3 regions of the Brevibacillus antibioticus genome follow, and region 1 is predicted to be linked to each of the others. Evidence: riboswitches for the same ligand, from Rfam matches in the RefSeq annotation. Region 1 holds a riboswitch; each other region holds the start of a gene.
What was found. A riboswitch is a leader RNA that binds a small molecule or an ion and turns the genes downstream of it on or off. The one in region 1 is predicted to bind cobalamin.
Positions count from the first base shown of each region.

Region 1 (4,747 bases):
ATGCCCTAAAAGATCTCGGTTCGGTGAAAATGTCCAACCTATGCACGGAAATCTTCCAGCTGCAGGAGACTTCGACGATCACCAATTACGGCGAGATGGATATCATCCGTCGCGATATTAGCTGCAATCTGGCATCACTCAATATCGTCAACGTGATGGAACGCAAAATGGTCCGTGAATCCGTCCACGAAGGAATCGAAGCGATTACTGCCGTAAGTGACATGACCCGTGTAGAAAACGCTCCGGGCGTTCAAAAAGCAAACAGTGAGCTGCACTCAGTAGGGCTCGGTGCGATGAATTTGAACGGTTATCTGGCAAAGAACAGAATCGCCTACGAGAGTGAAGAAGCCAAGGATTTCGCTCGTACGTTTTTCATGATGATGAACTTCTACTCCTTGGAAAAAAGCATGGAAATTGCCAAGGAAACAGGCAAGACCTTCTTGGGCTTTGAACAATCGGAATATGCAAAAGGCACTTATTTTAACAAGTACATGACAAACGATTACAGCCCACGGACGGAAAAAGCAAAGCTTCTCTTTGAAGGAATGCACATTCCGACGCCAGCGGATTGGGCGGAACTACAACAAAAGGTGCAAAAGTATGGCGTTTACCATGCGTACCGTTTGGCGATCGCACCAACACAGAGCATTTCCTACATTCAGAATGCAACTTCTAGCGTGATGCCAATCGTCGAGCATATCGAAACGAGAACGTATGCCAACTCTACGACGTACTACCCGATGCCGTACTTGTCGCAGGAAAACTATTTCTACTACAAATCGGCGTATGTGATCGATCAATTCAAAGTGATTGATCTGATTGCCGAAATTCAAGAGCACATCGACCAAGGAATTTCGACTGTACTGCACGTGAACAGCAACATTTCAACCAGAGAACTAGCTCGCTACTACATTTACGCAGCGAAAAAAGGTCTGAAGTCACTCTACTATACGCGTACGAAGCATTTGACCGTAGAAGAGTGCATTAGCTGCGCGATTTAGTGAACGAGATTCATAAAAGGAAAAGCATCAAGCAAAAAGAGAAGAGGAACGCCATATGAAAGCAGTCAATTGGAACAGGCCGGACGACGATTTTACGATGACGTTTTGGAATCAAAACATCATGCAGTTTTGGACGGATGATGAGATTCCGCTGTCAGATGACAAGATGGCCTGGATGGAGCTCAGTGCGACTGAACGGGAAACGTATAAAAAGGTATTGGGCGGTCTCACCTTGCTGGATACGGTTCAGGGTGGAGTAGGGATGCCGAAGATCATGGAGCATGTTGATGGACTACAAAGAAAAGCGGTTCTCGCCTTCATGGGCATGATGGAGCAAATCCATGCCAAATCGTACAGCAGTATCTTTACAACGCTGGCATCGACAGAAGAGATTGATGGTATTTTTTCGTGGGTAGAAAACAATCCACATCTGCAAAAGAAAGCGGCCCTCATCTCTAAACGCTATCATGAAATCGAGAAACCGAAAGACTTGTACATGGCGATGGTAGCGTCCGTCTTCCTGGAAAGCTATTTGTTTTACAGCGGCTTCTTCTATCCGCTCTATTTGGCGGGGCAAGGAAAGATGACAAGCAGCGGGGAAATTATCGACCTGATTGTTCGCGACGAGAGCATCCACGGACTCTATGTTGGCGTTCTCGCGCAAGAAGTCTATCAAGGTCTGAGTGTGGTCGAGCAGACCGCAGCAAAAGAGGAGCTGTATGCCCTTTTGCATGAGCTGCAAGAAAATGAAGAGGCCTATACGACCTCGTTGTATACGGAAATCGGATTGGCTGACGAGGTTCATGCTTACGTGCGCTACAACGCGAACAAAGCATTGATGAATCTGGGGCTGGACCCGCTATTCCCGGAGGAAGAAGTGAACCCGATCGTGCTGAACGGCATTCGCACACAGACGAAGCAGCATGACTTCTTCTCGAAAAAAGGAAATGGTTATGTCCGTACGTTAAACGTAGAGCCGTTGACCGATGATGATTTTATATTTTAGTATGACAAAAAATGGATTTTGTGTTACGGTATGAACAGTATGCTGCCCTGCTAGTTTTTGGGGGCACTTCACAGAACCATGACAACTTCATAGGAGTGGGAACAGGTTCTTTGGTTATCAAGTTTGACCAAGGATGAAAAGGGAAGTCGGTGAGAATCCGACACGGTCCCGCCACTGTATGAGGGGAGTCGGCACATCGATCAGCCACTGATCCAAACGGATTGGGAAGGCATGTGCAGACGATGATCCCAAAGTCAGGAGACCTGCCTGTTTCGACGACACTGCTTAACCTACGGGAGATAGGGAGGTGTTAGGATGCTGTGATCTCAGTGCTTATTTGGCATTTCTAACGTTCTTTTTGATCGTTGGAGATGCCTTTTTTATTGGGCGGATTCAAGTCAAGATCGAATAAAGAATGGAGAGGAAGCTCATGAAAAGCAGCAATTTGGGATATCCACGGATCGGGAAGAACCGCGAGTGGAAAAAGGCATTAGAAGCATTTTGGGCAGGCACTATCGATGAGGCAAGCCTGGTACAGCAAATGGAGCAAATCCGTCACCAAAACCTGTTGCGTCAGCAGGAAAAAGGGGTCGAGCTGATCCCTGTGGGTGACTTTACGTACTACGATCATATGCTGGATATGGCAGTGATGTTTGGAATGGTCCCCAAGCGTTATGAATACGAGGGAGGCCCGGTTTCATTAGCCACATACTTCGCCATGGCTCGCGGTTCGAAGGAAGCTGTCGCCAGCGAAATGACGAAATGGTTTAACACGAACTATCATTATATCGTCCCGGAGTTCGGTGAACGACAACCAGCCATAACCGAGAACAAGCCTCTTCAGGCCTATTTGGAGGCCAAAGAAAAGTTTGGCATCATCGGAAAGCCTGTCATTGTAGGCCCGTATTCATTTGTCAAATTGTCTAAAGGATATGAAAAAAACGAATTTGAAAACATCGTGGATCAACTCGTACCGCTCTACATTGACATTCTCCGGGAGTTGGAGCTGCACGGCGTGGAATGGGTGCAAATCGATGAGCCTGCATTTGTGCTGGATGTGTCGGAGCATGATCGCGCCATTATCAAACGTATCTATGCGCAAATCGGTCAAGCACTATCGCATCTACAATGCATGCTGCAAACCTATTTTGAAGCGGTGGATTGGTACGAGGAGCTGGTCTCCTTACCAGTAAAAGGAATCGGCCTTGATTTTGTACACGGAGTGAAGCGTAATCTGACCAATCTGAAAAGACACGGGTTTCCAGCAGACAAGATTCTCGCAGCGGGAGTCATCGGCGGCCGAAACATATGGCGTGCGTCTATTGAGGAGAAATGGGAGCTGGTCAAAGAAATTACCGAGATCGTTCCACTCGAAAAGCTGTGGTTGCAGCCGTCCAGTAGTTTGTTGCATGTACCTGTAACGGTTGAAGCAGAGAGCGACTTGCCAGAGGAAGTCATGCCCGCATTGGCGTTTTCCGACGAAAAGCTGGGGGAAGTACAGCTCTTAGTCCAAGGATTCCGATATGGTAAGTATGTCATTTCGAAAGAGATCGCTCAAAATGAAGCGGACTTGCTGAAGCTGGCATTATCTCCTGCGAGGAATCGTCAAGAAGTGAAGGATGCTTTACGTCAAATCGCTGCTGCAAAACTTGAAAGAAGTGTTCCTTATCTCGAACGCCGAGAGATTCAACAAAATACGTGGAAGTTGCCACTGTTGCCAACTACTACAATCGGAAGCTTCCCGCAGACGGCGGAGGTCCGCCAAGCCCGACAGCAGTTTAAAAAAGGGAACTGGACAGTGGAGCAATACGATGGTTTCATTCAGACGCAAATCAAGGAATGGATCGACATACAAGAAGAGCTCGGTCTGGATGTCCTCGTCCATGGTGAGTTCGAACGAACCGATATGGTTGAGTATTTTGGCGAAAAGCTCGATGGCTTTTTGTTCACGAAAAACGGCTGGGTGCAGTCATATGGCTCGCGCTGCGTGAAGCCACCTATTATTTACGGAGATGTGGAGTTTGTAGCACCGATGACGGTCAAGGAAAGTGTGTATGCAAAATCATTGACCGCCAAACCAATGAAGGGTATGTTAACTGGCCCTGCAACGATTCTGAATTGGTCGTTTTCTCGAGTCGATGTCTCCAGACAAGAAGTGTGCGAACAAATCGCGTTGGCATTGCGAAAAGAAGTAGAAGCCTTGGAAGAAGCGGGGATTCTCATGATTCAAGTCGATGAACCAGCGCTGCGCGAAGGACTTCCGCTCAAAAAAGAAGAGCAGGCAGCTTATCTCGAGTGGGCTGTCAGAGCGTTTCGTCTAGCGACCTCCACCGTTGCGCCGAGCACCCAGATTCATACACATATGTGCTATTGCGAATTCCATGATTTTATGGATGTCATCAGCGAACTCGATGCCGATGTGATTTCGATTGAAACTTCCCGCAGCCACGGAGAGCTCGTGTCTGTGTTCGAAACAGGTACGTATGACAAAGGCATCGGGCTTGGCGTATACGACATCCATAGCCCTCGAATTCCAGCTGTCTCTGAAATGGAAGATATGGTAGCACGAGGTGTACAAGTACTTCCACCCGATCAATTCTGGATTAACCCGGATTGCGGGCTGAAGACGAGAGGGAGAGAAGAAACCGTTCAGTCATTACGAAACATGGTTGAGGCAACGAAGGCGATTCGAATTCGTTTGACAGCCCAGTAGGAGAGGAGCACACGATGAGAGGACCCT
Region 1 covers NZ_SZNK01000001.1:1,695,207-1,699,953, forward strand. Annotated here, with positions in the region: gene nrdE (class 1b ribonucleoside-diphosphate reductase subunit alpha) at 1-1,001, shown strand, start outside; gene nrdF (class 1b ribonucleoside-diphosphate reductase subunit beta) at 1,057-2,007, shown strand; cobalamin riboswitch at 2,094-2,292, shown strand; gene metE (5-methyltetrahydropteroyltriglutamate--homocysteine S-methyltransferase) at 2,438-4,720, shown strand; gene E8L90_RS07755 (acyl-CoA thioesterase) at 4,735-4,747, shown strand, end outside.

Region 2 (4,747 bases), 960 kb from region 1:
TGACCCGCGCTTTACCGCTTACTATGACAAGGAACAGCCAGGTGTAGCCGAGTTTCTCCGCGATGCAGTGGCCATTTATACCAGCAAGTAAAGAAGTTTCAAACAAAGAAGCTGCGAGCAAGGCAGCTTCTTTGCGTTGTTAAGTTTCGTCATCCCCTTCTACTGCGAGAAAAGCTTTTGTCCCAATGGTGTTGGCAATCCATCCATGCTACGTACGTTGTTTTCTTGTTGATAAGCAAGCAGTTCCTGCTCGTCTTTAGCCAAGGTCCATTTTTGAAGGGTGTCGCGTTCTTTTGAAAAGGAATAGAAGGGAATGGCCCAACCGCAAGAAGTCTTTACTTCAAGGATGTTTACGGTAATGATTTGACGAGCGCCAGGCAGAAGCGGGAAGTCTTTTACGAGCTCATCCCAACGAGGCGTATCTGGGAGAATAACCGTTCCTTTGCCGTAGAGGCGCATGATGAGAGGGGGGCCTTCAAATGCACAAAACATGAGAGTAATCCTGCCATTTTCCTGAAGATGAGCACTGGTTTCATTTCCGCTTCCAGTCAGATCCAAATAGGCGACCTCTGTGGGCGATATTATGCGAAAAGAATCGTACCCTTTTGGTGAAAGATTTACGTGACCATCTGTGTCCATAGGAGCAGAGGCAACAAAAAACATCTGTTGCTTCTTAATAAACGCCTCATGCTCAGGTCGTAATTCAGAAAAAAGCTTCCCCATTTTAGCACCCCTCCAGATAATGGAATTGTCTTTGCTGCCATCATATTACCATGAGAATATGAAGACTTTGTGTTATTCATCCCCACTCCCTACAAAATAGATGGTAAAGTGTAAATATTCCCACAACATAAAGGCGACTCGAGACTTTTGAATAAGGAGGAGTATTTACATGCAAGCAACAGAGCCAATTTATTTAGGGGAACGCATCCATTTAATAGACGGTTTCGATATGGGCTGGGCGGAACGTACGGGGACGTATGTGATCACGGAAGAGAAGCTCACTTTGGTAGAAACTGGGCCAAGCCCCTCCGTCCCATACATCAAGGCCGGTCTCGCCAAGCTCGGTTATACACTGGAACAAGTAACATATATCATTGTGACGCACATTCACTTGGATCATGCGGGAGGAGCCGGACTGTTTCTGAAGGATTGTCCGAATGCAAAGATCGTTGTCCACCCGAAAGGTGCACGTCATCTCGTAGATCCGAGCCGACTGATCGCAGGGGCGAGAGCGGTGTATCATGATGAATTTGATCGATTGTTCGATCCGATTGTGGCAGTTCCCGAGGAGCGGATTTTGATTCGCGGAGACGGGGATACACTAGAGATCGGAGAGAATTGTGTGTTGGAGTTTCTGGATTCACCGGGGCATGCCAATCATCACTTCAGCATCTATGATCCCATAAGCCGCGGCATGTTTACAGGTGATACGGCAGGTGTGCTCTATCCACAGCTTAAAAAGGATGGCATACACCTCGTACTACCATCTACTTCGCCGAATCAGTTTAACCCGGATGCCATGTTAGCGTCTCTAAGCCGTTTTGAAGCGCGCGAGCTGAGCCGCATTTACTTTGGTCATTTTGGGATGTCAGAGCAGGTAGATGACGTGTACCGCCAAATACGCGAGTGGCTCCCCATGTTTGTAGCGGAAGGAGAGACAGCGCTTGCGGCTGGACATACATACGACGAGCTGTCACGTAAGTTATTTGAACGAGTCTCCGATCATATACAGTCACAAGGCATCAGCGGTGACCATGGAATTTTCGACGTACTCAAGCTCGATTTACAAGTATGCTCCATGGGCATTCTAGATTATTTGCACAAACGAGGGGAATAGCCCGCCATAAGCATTCCATTTGCCTGAACCTTTTGTTCAGGCGTTTTTCATTTCTGTTTGTCATTCTTTTTTCATCTAAGGAATGCTATGATGTAGGATGAGTCATGGACTGTGACAAATTCAAACGTAACAGCAAATAGGTGCCTCGTCTTTTTAACAAAAAGATCGGGTGAAAAGGGAAGTCGGTGAAAATCCGACGCGGTCCCGCCACTGTAAATCGGCTCGTTCCTGAGCCGTAAGCCAGGAGACCTGCCTGTTTGTTTTCGTGCCTGTTGCCTTCGCGGAAAGGATCGGCCTATTTCAGGAAGCAGACCATCTTTGGCTGTTTGCCCTGAGGTGCCGACCCTTTTGATTTCCGAATGGAAGCAAGGGTCGCTTTTTTTATTGGAAGGGACAGTCAATCAGACACGCAGAAAGGAAGTTCTACATATGAAACGTTCATTGCGATTCATGATCCCACTACTAGTTGCGGCGAGCCTCGCAGGTTGTGCGGGTAACGATAACGGCCAGCCAGCACCAGGGGGACAAACAAGTGCACCGCAGACAGCACCGCAAGAGAATGCGGCCGAGCAGCCTGCCAAACAAACAACGTATCCGTTGACAGTCAAGGATGCGACAGGAAAAGAAGTAACCTTTGCAAAAGCTCCTGAGCGAATCGTCTCAACATCACCTGCCGAGACAGAGATTTTGTTCGCGCTTGGCTTGGAAAGTCGGATCGTAGCTGTCTCAGACTATGACGATTATCCAGATGCGGCGAAGGCAAAGCCGAAAATTGGCGGAGTCGTCAAACCAAATGAAGAAGCGATTCTCGCTCAAACGCCGGATATGGTCGTTGGTGGGATTTCAATGGAAAAGCCAGTGGCTGACAAGCTGAAATCTCTCGGAATGCCCGTCTATATTACCCATCCGACAAAGATGGATGACATTCTAAACAATGTGTTGGCGATGGGAGTTATCACGAACACACAGGAACAAGCCGAAAAAGTCGTCGCGCAAATGAAGAAAGACATCGCGTACGTTCAAGAAGCGGTGAAAAATGTAAAACCGGAACAGAAGAAAAAGGTATATCTGGAATTCTCCCCAGGCTGGACAGTCGGAAAAGGAGAATTCATGGACGAACTCATCACGCTGGCTGGGGCGACAAACATTGCCTCAGACACCGAGGGATGGAATCCGATCAGTGAAGAAAAGATTTTGCAAAACGACCCTGATGTCATTTTGTACGCGAGCGGAATTACCGATGAAAAGACTGGTGTCAAGCTAGAGGATATGATCGCCAATCGCAATGGCTGGGATAAAATGAAGGCGATTCGTGAAAAACAAATCTTTGGTATGGACCAAAATATTTTGTCCCGTCCCGGTCCGCGTATTACACAAGGCTTGATCGAAGTAGCCAAGGCGATTTACCCTGACTTGGTGAAATAAAATGAAGAAGCGACTGTTCATAGGGGGAGGAGTTAGCTGTCTCGTCCTTCTGGCATCAATAGTCATCAGTATCTCGATGGGGGCGGCACACCTCCCCATTTCGCAGGTATGGCTCATCCTGCTCCATCAAATCCCGGGCTTGTCTGAGTGGATCACCGTAACGTGGCCGGAGTCATCTGAGCAAATTGTCATGAAGGTTCGTTTTCCACGCGTTGTATTGGCTGTCTTGATTGGGGCCTGCTTGTCACTTGCGGGAGCGGGCTTTCAGGGAGTTTTGCGCAATCCGCTCGCCGATCCGTTTACGATGGGCGTGGCATCCGGTTCTGCTGTCGGAGCAGCCTTCTTAATCCTTTTTGGCTTGCAAATCAGCTTTTTGGGTGCATGGAGCACGCCTGTCGTCGCTTTTCTTACAGGATTGCTCAGTTTATGGATCGTACTTGGACTCGCGAACACGCAAGGAAAGCTGCAAACGGAGACCCTGATTTTGTCTGGAGTCGTGGTGCAGGCTTTTCTCGGCTCGCTCGTTTCCTTTATGGTGTCGCTATCTGATCAGACGGTGAATGAGATCGTATTCTGGCTGATGGGCAGCCTGTCATTTCGCGGCTGGGCCTTTACGTACGTCTTGATACCGTACTTGGTCATAGGTGGAATGGTGCTGGTGAGCTATGCGCGTTCCTTGAACCTCTTTGCGTTGGGGGAGCGGCAGGCTGCGCATCTCGGCGTCCATGTGGATCGAACGAAGCTGGTGGTTTTGGTCATCTCGACTCTCCTGACTGCAGCGGCGGTTTCTATCGCAGGTATTATCGGGTTCGTTGGCTTGGTGGTACCGCATCTCGTCCGATTGCTAGTTGGTCCTGACTATCGTATTTTACTGCCGATGGCTGCGATCTGCGGTGGTATTTATGTGCTGTGGGCCGACACTCTTGCCAGAATGCTGCTAAGTCCAACGGAAATCCCGCTCGGTGTCGTGACAGCATTTCTGGGAGCACCGTTTTTCGCCTATTTATTGAAGCAAAATAAACGCTTTAGGAAGAGGTAACGTAAGCTTATGATCAATGTGCGCAACTTGCAAAAATCGTATCACGATACGCCAGTTTTGCACGGAATCGATTTTTGCGTGGACAAGGGAGAATTTTTTGGCATTATCGGACCGAATGGAAGCGGTAAATCCACCTTGCTGAAGATGATTTCAGGAGTCATCAAGGCTGATGCCGGAGACATTTTGCTTCAGGAGAAAAAGCTTCATTCCTATCCACGCAAAGAGCTTGCCAAAATACTGGCTGTTTTGGAGCAAGAGGGTCTTCCGCCAGTCGGATTCCGTGTTCGAGAGGTGTTGGAGATGGGGCGCTTTCCGTACCAAAATTGGCTTGGGGAAGAGAAGCAGGATGTCGCATCCTTCATTGATGAAATCGTACAGATGCTCGGTCTTGAACATTTGGAAGAGCGCACACTGGATCAGTTGAGTGGTGGGGAAAAGCAGCG
Region 2 covers NZ_SZNK01000001.1:731,707-736,453, forward strand. Annotated here, with positions in the region: gene E8L90_RS03600 (MerR family transcriptional regulator) at 1-91, shown strand, start outside; gene E8L90_RS03605 (pyridoxamine 5'-phosphate oxidase family protein) at 160-723, opposite strand; gene E8L90_RS03610 (MBL fold metallo-hydrolase) at 893-1,840, shown strand; cobalamin riboswitch at 1,962-2,111, shown strand; gene E8L90_RS03615 (ABC transporter substrate-binding protein) at 2,270-3,265, shown strand; gene E8L90_RS03620 (FecCD family ABC transporter permease) at 3,267-4,304, shown strand; gene E8L90_RS03625 (ABC transporter ATP-binding protein) at 4,314-4,747, shown strand, end outside.
Region 2: linked by a shared signal. The riboswitch ahead of E8L90_RS03615 (ABC transporter substrate-binding protein) and the one ahead of metE (5-methyltetrahydropteroyltriglutamate--homocysteine S-methyltransferase) in region 1 are both predicted to bind cobalamin.

Region 3 (4,747 bases), 1.9 Mb from region 1:
TCAACACCACACCATACTGCTCACTTAATGCGTGGTAATCGGTTAATCGCTCTCCTACCTCCACACAGCCCCATTCCAGCGGACGACGTGCCTGATGCAACTCGATTCTCTGCTTCATTTCATCATCCCAAGCCTTGCCTGTCGCCACGTACAGGACTCGACTGCCGAACGTCATCGCAAGCTCTTCCGCGTAGCGGCTTTTTCCTGAACGGACACCGCCTGTTACCAGCACCAAGCTCATCGCTGTTCACTTCCTTCCGCATGGACCTCGCGGAGCGCTGCCAGAAGTCTTTCATTTTCCTCTCGTCCACGCACTGCGATTCTCACATCATGCGCCGTCAAACCGGGATACATCGCACAATTGCGGATCAGAACGCCTTTTTTGCCGAGCCGTGCCTGCAATTGTTCGGCTGGCAATCCTTCTGGCGAGCGCAGCAGCAAAAAGTTTGCCTCCGAAGGCCATACATGCCAGCCCAACTCACTACGGATGGAATCAGTCAAATATGCACGTTCTGTTTTGATAAGCCTGCGCGTCTGTTCCTCGTATACCTGCTCCCGCAAGCACAGTTCTCCTGCCAAAAGAGCCAGTGCATTCACACTCCAGCTCACTTGCTTTTGGCGCATTTTCGCAATAACATCCGGATGTGCAATCGCATAGCCCAGGCGCAATCCCGGGATCGCGTACATTTTCGTCATCGAACGCATCAAAATCACACGGGGAAAGTGCTCCAGCTGCGTCGCCAATGTATACTGCCGCTCTTCCTGCACGAAATCGAGGAAAGCCTCATCCACGATGAGCCACGTGTTGGTCTCTTTCGTCCATTCCGCCATTTGGCGCAGCTCATCCGGTTGATACAGGATTCCCGTCGGATTGTTTGGCGACCCGACGAATACGAGATCAGACTGCGTAAAAAGCGTGTACAGCTCTGCAGCATCGGGCTTGTACCCGTTCGCTTCCTTCCCGAAGCAGCCAATGACACGGGCTCCATACTGCTTGGAAAGTTGCGCGTATTCCGAAAAGCAAGGATATACCACACCAACCGTTTGCGGCGAAAGACCGAGAATGGCCAGTGCCATCGCCTCCGCTGCACCATTGGCAGGCAGCAACCATTCCTCTGGCATTTGCAGCCGTTTCGCCAGCGCACGACGAAACACGCGATGTCCAGGGTCTGGGTAATGCGCTACAGCAGATAGCGACGCCAGCAGCATCTCACGAACGCTTGCCGGCATCCCCAGCGGATTTATATTGGCACTGTAATCCAATAACTGCCCGGGCTCTCGACCAAAGCGCTGTGCTGCCGTCAGCAAGTCTCCGCCATGACCGTACGTCTCTATTACACCTGCGCTTGTCAAAACTCTACCCCCAGCACAGCTGGAATCCCTTCATCGTAGTAATGCTTGATTGGCTTCATCTCTGTCACCAAATCTGCGATGTCCAAAATCTCCTGCTTTGCTGCCCGTCCCGTAATCACGAGGTGAATATGACTTGGCCTATTTTGAATCGCTTCCAATACATCGGACAATGGCAACACATCATCAATCGGGAAGCGGTCAATCGCCAATGCATTATTTAGCTCATCCAAAATGACGACATCGTACGCTCCGGAAGAAAGCTTTTCGCTCGCAAACGCCCAAGCTTCTTTCAATGCCTGACGATGCTCCTCCGGTGTCTTCGTCCAGGTGAAGCCGACGCCCATCTGCACAATTTCAATGCCCAATTTATCGAAAATAATCTTTTCTCCGTATGTACGCTCCGGCGACTTGATGAATTGAACCATCAGCACCTTTTTTCCGCGCCCTGTCGCCCGCACAGCCAATCCGACTGCTGCCGTCGTTTTACCTTTGCCGTCTCCTGTGTAAACGAGGGTCAAGCCCCGCTTCTTATCGTTTTTCTCCATCGTGACCACCTCAAAAAGTGACGTATTTTACTCCGCTGTTTTATCCATACTTTCCGAAGCAACAAAACGGTCATGACCGTTTTGTTGACCGCAAGCGGTCGCATCCACTTTTATGAAAAACGTCGAGACGTTTTTCACAAAAAAAAGCGCTCTGTTTCCCCCAGTACGTAAGGAAAAACAAAGCGCGGATAGTTGAAAAGCAACAATCCTCACCTCTTCCTTTGACCCGAAGGAAATCAGTGTAAACATAAAACAGGCAGGTCTCCTGGCTTGAGGATCATCGCTCTTCTTCTCCTTCCCGCTCCCGGATGGGCAGTGGATGGCATGGTGCCTTGAAGAACAGCTACTCTCTTACAGTGGCGGGACCGCGTTGGTTTTTCACCAAACTTCCCTTTTAACCTTGCTCCTGCGAATCGGTTTCGCAAAAACAAGGACCTGTTTCTCTTCCATATGTAAATGTCATTCGTTTCGTTGACAAGCACTTGCTTTAATAATAGCAAAAGCTACCGAGGATTCAAGCAAAAGCTGCCGATTCCTCGCAGGCGTCTATTGGCAGAAAATTTAAGATAATCACCGTTTACTTACCTGAAAATTTCCGTTACCCTATTGGCAAAACTATCGAAAGGGATGTGATAGTCATGCTATTTTCTCCGATTCCAAAAATACCAGACATGGTCCTGCCCAGCCCACTGCCGATCAAGGAATGCGACGAACCGATGATCCCCCTCTCTTCCCTTTCGGAACAAGTCACGGTCTATCCAGCCTACTACCACGAGGGCTATGCCGGAACACAGCCAGAAGCCTTTTTGCGAGAAGGGGCTGCACGCAGGCTCGCCACCGCAGCCTCCCAACTGCCTGTTGGCTACAAGCTCGTCGTGCTGGACGGCTGGCGCTCGTTTGAAGTACAGGCGTCCTTATATGAACGTTTCCGTGAAGCCTTGCTTTTACAAGGCTGGCAGGAAGGACCCGCCCTCACGGAAGAATTGAGCAAATTCGTCGCTTATCCAACAACAGACCTCTCCAAACCGTCCCCACACTTATCCGGCGGTGCAGTGGATCTGACTATCGCAGGGCCTGATGGCTGGCTGGAGATGGGGACAGACTTCGATGATTTCAGTGAAAGGGCTGCAACTCGCTATTATGAAGAGCTGACACTGTCTAAGCAAAAAGACATTGATATTCGAGATAATCGCCGACTGCTCTATCATTTGATAGCCGCTGCCGGATTCGTCAACTATCCGAAAGAATGGTGGCATTTCGAATACGGAACACGCACTTGGGGACAAAGAACGCAGCAAGAACCGATCTATGGCGGAGTTTTGTCGATGTAACCACAAATACTCAAGCAGGGCATGAGCCCGGTCGATCCCGTACTCATGCCCTGATGGACTCCCACTCTTCACACTCAACAAATTCCTGTACCGCTTAGGTCACTGGTATTTCAGAAGATGCTGCTGATACCAAAAGGCTTTTGTTGTATTCAGGCGACAATACAATATTTGTATAAGTTCCGCGACCTGACACATAGTGATAGGAATGCTCGACGCCTGCCGGGATAAAAATAGCCGCTGGACTCTCAACAGTCTTCTCTTCTTCACCGAGTTGAACATGACACATCAGACCAGTACCATCAGGTGCATCTCCCCAAAAGAGGAAGGCACTGTCACAATGATGCGCATGTCTGTCTACATGCTTTTCAGGAATACCGGACAAATCGCCTAATTCAAATATCCTTTGGATCACATAAAATGAGGCTCGCTCATCCACACGCGAATCCATCATAACCCAACGTATCCCTGGACCGTCACGATGATACTGTAGCTCTGAAGCACCTTTGGGAAACGGCTTTCCTACCTGTAAGGAAACAGGCAGCTTTGGGGTTCCTATTGGAGGACGCTTTTCTTCGAGAAGCCGTGTTCTTCCAATTGTTTCGGGAGGAAATGGCTCATACGCTTTGGAATTTTTCTTTACGGCTTGGACATGGTAAGCCGATGTATGTGTAAAGGCATTTTGCCCAGTAATAGGGCGCAGTTCGTCCGGTCTATACCCTGTCGTCAGACGTATCGCTTGTACAAGCTCGGGAATTTTATCCAAAGAATAACGCTGATCATTTCGCAGCTTTTGCAATGCAACCGTAAGCTGGATCAAGTCAGTAATGCCAGCTCTTTCACCGATCCCTAAAATTGTCGTATCAATGACAGAAGCGCCTGCATCAATAGCCGCCAGCGCATTCGCTTGAGCAAGACCGAAATCATTATGAAGATGAACTTCAATTTCGCAACCAAATTCCTCAATGGCACGAGTTACGATTTTTTTGCATGTATCAGGCTCCCATATCCCGACAGTATCTGCCAAACTAACGCGATCTGCGCCTGCCTGCAAAGCAACATGACCTAAGCTGGATATCTTTTCCCACTCTGTCCGTGAAGCGTCTTCAATCGTGAATCGAACCTGTAAGCCAAGCTTTTTTGCTTCGATAACAGCTTGTTGGACTTTCTCTTTTACATAGCTTTCCTGGTGGTGACTGAATTTGGTTTGGATAGACACATCATTAATGGAAGCCCATATCCCCACCCAGTCTGCTTTCGCGCGCTTTACTGCATGGACTTCTTCAACAGTAGCTCTCGCATGCATTAATATTTGCGCTCGTCTTGCCGATTGAGCCACTTTTCGGCAGATTTCTTCATCCAGGGCAGAAATTCCAGGATGGCCCACTTCTATGAGGTCTATATGATAGCTTTCCAGGAGATGCAGTATGCGAATCTTGTCTTCGCATGTGAAGCGAACGCCTGCTTGCTGCTCTCCTTCTCGCAGCGTTGCATCCAAAATTTGAAACGACTTCATTTCCA
Region 3 covers NZ_SZNK01000001.1:3,570,722-3,575,468, forward strand. Annotated here, with positions in the region: gene cobU (bifunctional adenosylcobinamide kinase/adenosylcobinamide-phosphate guanylyltransferase) at 1-241, opposite strand, end outside; gene cobD (threonine-phosphate decarboxylase CobD) at 238-1,353, opposite strand; gene cobO (cob(I)yrinic acid a,c-diamide adenosyltransferase) at 1,350-1,898, opposite strand; gene E8L90_RS29945 (hypothetical protein) at 1,926-2,147, opposite strand; cobalamin riboswitch at 2,137-2,352, opposite strand; gene E8L90_RS16695 (M15 family metallopeptidase) at 2,537-3,229, shown strand; gene E8L90_RS16700 (LeuA family protein) at 3,324-4,742, opposite strand.
Region 3: linked by a shared signal. The riboswitch ahead of E8L90_RS29945 (hypothetical protein) and the one ahead of metE (5-methyltetrahydropteroyltriglutamate--homocysteine S-methyltransferase) in region 1 are both predicted to bind cobalamin.